DNA from 3 places in the Nocardioides sp. YIM B13467 genome. Region 1 is predicted to be linked to each of the others. Evidence: predicted binding sites of a transcription regulator. Region 1 holds the regulator's gene; each other region holds the start of a gene.
What was found. The regulator LexA, encoded in region 1, represses DNA repair genes until DNA is damaged. The targets are predictions, from matches to a motif close to TCGAACANNTGTTCGA.
Positions count from the first base shown of each region.

Region 2: the regulator LexA is predicted to act here: its motif matches at 1,312-1,327, upstream of ruvC (crossover junction endodeoxyribonuclease RuvC).
Region 3: the regulator LexA is predicted to act here: its motif matches at 622-637, upstream of recA (recombinase RecA).

Region 1 is NZ_JBHZPJ010000001.1:61,078-63,338, forward strand. It holds gene ACFX43_RS00305 (hypothetical protein) at 1-228, shown strand, start outside; gene ACFX43_RS00310 (LysM peptidoglycan-binding domain-containing protein) at 366-743, opposite strand; gene lexA (transcriptional repressor LexA) at 926-1,693, shown strand; gene ACFX43_RS00320 (alkaline phosphatase D family protein) at 1,791-2,261, shown strand, end outside.
Region 2 is NZ_JBHZPJ010000046.1:1,963,119-1,965,379, reverse strand. It holds gene ruvB (Holliday junction branch migration DNA helicase RuvB) at 1-166, opposite strand, end outside; gene ruvA (Holliday junction branch migration protein RuvA) at 173-772, opposite strand; gene ruvC (crossover junction endodeoxyribonuclease RuvC) at 769-1,293, opposite strand; gene ACFX43_RS16480 (YebC/PmpR family DNA-binding transcriptional regulator) at 1,465-2,232, opposite strand.
Region 3 is NZ_JBHZPJ010000046.1:4,537,152-4,539,412, forward strand. It holds gene ACFX43_RS29045 (DUF4396 domain-containing protein) at 1-582, shown strand, start outside; gene recA (recombinase RecA) at 831-1,889, shown strand; gene ACFX43_RS29055 (regulatory protein RecX) at 1,957-2,261, shown strand, end outside.

The DNA.
Region 1 (2,261 bases):
TCCCCGCAGTATCAGTCCGGCGCCTACCAGACCCCGACCGGCTACGGCCAGACCGGCTCGCGGGCTCGACTGATCCAGGATCCCGCCGCGACCCAGGCGATGCCCACCCAGCGCCAGCCCCAGGACCCGCCGGTCGAGCCGGACGACGAGTGGCCGCCGCGGCACAGCACCCGCAACAAGCAGTGGCCGCCGGCCGAGCCGGACAACCCCTACCGCGGGCGCCACTGACCCGACGCAGCGAGAGTGCTGCAGACGCTTCCCATCGTCTGCAGCACTCTCACTCTTTTCCCCGGTAGCCGGCTGCCAGGGTGCCCGCTGCGCGGGCTGACTCCCTCGAAGGAGCAGCCGGACATCTGTGCGGCGCCTTACGGCGCGGTCGGAACGATCAGCGTCTGTCCGGACACGAGCATCGAGGACTCGAGACTGTTGAGCTCCTTGATCGTCTGCTCCATCTCCCGAATCGAGGAGTCGGTGCCGGCGACGGCCTTCGAGGAGATGTCCCAGAGCGTGTCACCATCGCCGACGACCATCGTGTGGGCGGAGGGAGAGGGGCTTTTGTCCGCACCGTTCTCCACCGCGAACGCCACCTTCGCCCCGATCAACGCGATCCCGAAGAGCACGACGAGCGCAAATGCGAACACGACGACTCGGCCGCGACGAGTGAGTCGCACGGTCGAGCGACGCACCTCCGGCGCCGGGCGCGGCGGCTCGGCTACGGGCAGCACATAGACTGTTGCACTCATCTCACGGCCTCCTGATCACAAGTCTCTCGATCACGTGTTCGATCGAGCACATGTTCGAAGGTAGATCACGTGTTCGAACAACGCAAGTAGCGACCCCAAGAATTTTCGAACGCCGACACGCGCCGCCCATGAGGTCGAACAAATGTTTGATGTGGTGGTGCCAGAGGGACTAATGTGGTGACATGACCACGCAGAAGACAGGCACCGGATCAGGCGGTTCGAAGAAGAGCCGCGTCCGCGAGCTGCCCGACGGGCCGCCGGACGCGACCGGGCTCACGCCGCGTCAGCAGCGCATCCTCGCTCACCTGCGCGACAGCATCGAGCAGCGCGGCTACCCGCCCAGCATGCGAGAGATCGGCGCCGCGGTCGGGCTGACCAGCACCAGCAGCGTCGCCCACCAGCTCCGTGCGCTGGAGCAGCGTGGTCTGATCCGCAAGGACCCGAAGCGACCGCGCGCCCTCGAGGTCTTCCTCCCGGAGGTGATGGCCCACCGCAAGGCCATGTCCGGCGAGGAGCCCGAGTCGACGATCACCGCCGAGGCCGACATCAACCCCAACCCCGACGCCGCCATGGTCCCCCTGGTCGGGCGGATCGCGGCCGGTGGCCCGATCCTGGCCGAGGAGACCTCGAGCCAGCAGAGCATCGAGGACGTCTTCCCGCTGCCCAAGCAGCTGGTCGGCAACGGCGACCTCTTCCTGCTCTCGGTCTCCGGTGACTCGATGGTCGACGCGGCGATCTGCGACGGCGACTTCGTGGTCGTGCGCCAGCAGCCGACCGCCGAGAACGGCGAGATCGTGGCCGCGCTGATCGACGGTGAGGCCACCGTCAAGACGCTCTCCCGCAAGGACGGCAAGGTCTGGCTGCTGCCGCACAACGCTGCGTACGAGCCGATCGACGGCACCCACGCGACGATCCTCGGCAAGGTGACGGCGGTCCTGCGCAGCCTCTGAGCCCTGCGCCACACCTCCCGGAACCAGTCCGGGAACACTGCGTGAAATCCAGCCGCCGGCCCATGACAGGGCCGGCGGCTGCGTCGTTCCATACAGCGTGATCCAGACGCAGATCGACCGCCGCACCCTCATCGCCGCCGGGCTGGCGACCGCCGCAGGAGCCGGTGCCATCGCACTTCCCGAGCCCGCGGAGGCCGCGGGCGGCACGCTCAACCATTTCCAGCACGGCGTCGCCTCCGGCGACCCGCTCCCGGACCGCGTGGTCATCTGGACCCGGGTCACGCCGACGGCGGACGCGACTCCGGGGTCCGGGCAGGGTGAGGAGGTCCTGGTCCGCTGGGAGGTCTCGCCCACCGCCGACTTCGCCCGCGTGACCGCGAAGGGATCCCAGCAGACTGGCCCCGACCGCGACCACACCGTGAAGCTCGACGTCACCGGCCTGGCCCCGGAGAGCTGGTACTTCTACCGATTCACCTACAACGGTCAGACCAGCCGGGTCGGCCGCACCCGCACCGCTCCGGCCGCCGACGCAACCCCGGAGAACGTACGTTTCGGGGTGGTCTCCTGC
Region 2 (2,261 bases), on a different contig from region 1:
CCAGGACGAGACCGAGCTGCTCGCGGACGCGTTGCTGGCCGATCAGCTCGTCGAGGGTCTTGGGGCGCAGCGCAGCCTCGACGGCCCGGTCGTCGCCGTCGGCCTCGGCGATGGTGAGCGAGGAGAAGTAGTCTTCCTCGGCTCGGTCCAGGTCGTCCTCATGCATGGGTGCTTATGCCTTCGAAAGGGTGCGTAGAGCTGCCCGGAGCAGCAACGAGATGTTGGCCTGGTCGCCGGCCTCGGGCTCGATCGCGGTCACCGCCTTGTCGGCGTCCCGGGCGTTGTAGCCCAGGCCGACGAGGGCTTCGGTGACCTGGTCGCGCCACGGCGCCGCTGCGGCGGCGCGCGCTGGGACGGAGGCGGTGCCGGTCGGTGCGCCGATCCTGTCCTTGAGCTCAAGGATGATCCGCTGGGCGCCCTTCTGGCCGATGCCGGGGACCTTGGTGAGGGTCTTGGCGTCCTCGCCCGCGATGGCCAGGCGGATGCCGTCGGGCGAGAGGACGGCGAGCATCGCCTGGGCGAGCTTCGGGCCGACGCCGGAGGCGGTCTGGAGGAGCTCGAAGAGGGTGCGCTCGTCGGTGTCGGTGAAGCCGAAGAGGGTCAGCGAGTCCTCGCGCACGACCAGGCTGGTCGGCAGGTGCGCCTCCTCACCGGTGCGGAGGGTGGCCAGCGTGTTGGGGGTGCAGAGCAGCTCGATGCCGATGCCGCCGACCTCGACGACGGCGGTGGAGAGACTGACTGCGGCGACCTTGCCGCGTACGGACGCGATCATCTACGGACCCTTCCGGCCGCGGCGACCGCGGCTTCGATGCGGTTCTGGGCGCCTCCGCGCCACTGGTGGGTGATGGCCAGCGCGAGCGCGTCGGCGGCGTCGGCAGGCTTCGGCGGAGTCGAGAGCCGCAGGATGCGGGTCACCATCGCGGTCACCTGCTGCTTGTCGGCCCGGCCGTTGCCGGAGACGGCGGCCTTGACCTCCGAGGGCGTGTGCAGGGCGACGGGCAGACCGCGCCGGGCGGCGCAGACCATGGCGAGGCCGCTGGCCTGGGCCGTACCCATGATCGTGGAGACGTTCGAGCGCGCGAAGATCCGCTCGATCGCGACCGCGTCGGGCTGGTGCTCCTCGATCCAGGCGTCGATCCCCTTCTCGATGCTCACCAGCCGCTCCCAGACGGGAAGGTCGGAGGACGTACGGATCACTCCGACGTCCACCATCGACAGCGGCCGGCCGAGCGACCCGTCGACCACGCCCATCCCGCACCGGGTCAGGCCGGGGTCGATCCCAAGCACCCGCACGCCCACTCCTTCGTCCGATCGAACGCCTGTTCGTAGCGTACAGACTAGGGCTTGTCTCTCCAGCCCCTGACACGCCCCGCCGAGAATGCAGTTGTGGGCGACGAAAGTGGAGTTTCGTCGCCCACAACCAACGATTCGACCCGCCGAAACTACCGATTCGGCCGGTGGTGCTCAGGCGTCGACGGTCTCCATGACCTCGTCGGGGATGTCTGCGTTGGAGAAGACGTTCTGTACGTCGTCGAGGTCGTCGACGGCGTCGATGAGCTTGAAGACCTTCTCGGCGGACGGGGCGTCGGCGACCGGGATGTCCATGCTCGCGACGAACTGGACCTCGGCGGAGTCGTAGTCGATGCCGGCGTCCTGCAGCGCGGTGCGGACCGCGACGACGTCGGACGGGTCGGAGACGATCTCGAAGGACTCACCGAGGTCGTTGACGTCCTCGGCACCGGCGTCGAGGGTGGCCTCGAGGAGGTCGTCCTCGGAGATCTCCTTGCCCTCCTGCGCCTTGGCCACGACGACGACGCCCTTGCGGTCGAAGAGTCGCGAGACCGAGCCCGGGTCGGCCATGGTGCCGCCGTTGCGGGTGACCGCGGTGCGCACCTCCATGGCCGCCCGGTTGCGGTTGTCGGTCAGACACTCGATGAGGAGCGCCACGCCCTGGGGGCCGTAGACCTCGTACATGATCGTGTCGTAGCTGACCCCGCCGCCGTCGAGCCCACCACCGCGCTTGACCGCACGGTCGATGTTGTCGTTGGGGACTGACTGCTTCTTGGCCTTCTGGATCGCGTCGTAGAGGGTCGGGTTGCCCGACGGGTCGGGACCGCCGGTCTTGGCCGCGATCTCGATCGTCTTGATGAGCTTGGCGAAGAGCTTGCCGCGCTTGGCGTCGATCGCCGCCTTCTTGTGCTTCGTCGTTGCCCACTTGGAGTGGCCGCTCATCTGGAAACCGTCCTTTGCCCCGCGTCGTC
Region 3 (2,261 bases), on a different contig from region 1:
GCCAGCGCCACGCTGCACTGCCTCACCGGATGTGCGATCGGCGAGATCGCCGGACTGATGATCGGCACCGCGATCGGGCTCAGCACCGGATGGACGATCGTCCTGGCCGTCACGCTCGCGTTCGCCTTCGGCTACGCCCTCTCGACCCTGCCGCTGCTCAAGTCGGGCCTGGCCGTCGGTGCGGCGTTCAGTGTGGTGCTGGCCGCCGACACCCTCTCGATCGCCACGATGGAGCTGGTCGACAACCTGGTCATGGCGCTCATCCCCGGGGCGATGGAGGCCGGTCTGGTCAACGTCGTGTTCTGGATCGGGATGATGATCGCCCTCTCGGTGGCCTTCGTGGCGGCCTTCCCGGTCAACCGGTACCTGCTCCAGCGGGGCAAGGGGCATGCGCTCACCCACCAGTACCACGGCGCGGCGCCGGTCCAGGAGGGCGTACGTCGCTTCATCCCGTCCTTCTCGAGCGGTGCCCTGGCGGCGGTGATCATCGCCTTCATGCTCGGTGGTCTGTCGGTCGCCGTCGCCGACGAGATGGGTGGCGGCTCGGCTCCCGCCGAGCAGGTCGAGATGCAGGACCACTGAGGATCCGGCGACCTCGACACGCCCGAACAGGTGTTCACATCGAACGCTTGTTCGGGCTAGTGTGTGGTAGTAGGTGGAGCGTGGTTCGTGCTATCGGCCAGGCAAAAACAGGGTCGTGAAACACCGTGCCAGAGGGTCCCGTCCAAAACTGTCGGTGGTCCCGTCTAGCGTCTGCCTTGATGACGACGAAGACACGTGGACAAGCGGCAGGCAAGGGGAAGAAGTCTGCCCCTCAGGAAGGAAAGAACATGGCGGCAGGTGATCGCGAGAAGGCATTGGACGCCGCTCTCGCCAACATCGAGAGGCAGTTCGGCAAGGGCTCGGTCATGCGGCTGGGCGATGAGACCCGGGCTCCGCTGGAAGTGATCCCGACCGGCTCGATCGCGCTCGACGTGGCGCTGGGTCTGGGCGGTCTGCCCCGCGGGCGGGTCGTGGAGATCTACGGTCCGGAGTCCTCGGGTAAGACGACGGTGGCCCTCCACTCGGTCGCCAGCGCGCAGCGCGCCGGTGGCATCGTGGCCTTCATCGACGCCGAGCACGCGCTCGACCCGGAATACGCGAAGAACCTCGGCGTCGACACCGACGCCCTGCTGGTCTCCCAGCCCGACTCGGGTGAGCAGGCCCTGGAGATCGCCGACATGCTGATCCGCTCGGGCGCGCTCGACCTGATCGTCATCGACTCCGTCGCGGCGCTGGTGCCGCGGGCCGAGATCGAGGGCGAGATGGGCGACAGCCACGTCGGCCTCCAGGCTCGACTGATGAGCCAGGCGCTGCGAAAGATGACCGGTGCGCTCAACAACTCCGGCACGACCGCGATCTTCATCAACCAGCTGCGCGAGAAGATCGGCGTGATGTTCGGCTCGCCCGAGACCACGACCGGTGGTCGCGCGCTGAAGTTCTACTCCTCGGTGCGACTCGACGTGCGCCGGATCGAGACGCTCAAGGACGGCACCGACATGGTCGGCAACCGCACCCGCGTCAAGGTCGTGAAGAACAAGGTGGCTCCGCCGTTCAAGCAGGCGGAGTTCGACATCATGTACGGGAAGGGCATCTCCCGCGAGGGCGGCCTGATCGACGTCGGTGTCGAGGCGGGCCTGGTCCGCAAGGCTGGCGCTTGGTACACCTACGAGGGCGACCAGCTCGGTCAGGGCAAGGAGAACTCCCGCAACTTCCTCAAGGACAACCCCGACCTGGCCAACGAGCTGGAGAAGCGGATCCTGGAGAAGCTCGGCGTCGTGCCGACGGTCGACGCCCCGGCCGACGGCGAGACGCCCGCGGCCGAGCCCGCCGGCGTCGAGGACTTCTAGGTCCAAAGGCACCGGCTGACCCGTGGCTTCGTCAAGGCCTGACCGTTCGTCCACCCAGGATCCCTGGGTGGACGAACGGCCCGCGCCCGACTGGCTGGGGGACGTGACCCTCGGCGTCGAAGCCTGGGCCGGCAAGACCCCGTCCTCCCCGTCGCTCGAGCCGTCCGTCCCGTCGGTTGAGCCGTCGTCGCGACGAAGGAGCGACGACGTGTCGAAACCAACACGTTCCCGTCGAAGGCAGCCTCGCCCGGCGGATCCCGCGGACCCGAAGAACGACCCGGAGCCCGACCACGAGGCGATCGCCCGCAAGATCCTCCTCGACGCCCTGACCGGCCAGGCGCGCAGCCGCAAGGAGCTCGCCGACAAGCTCGA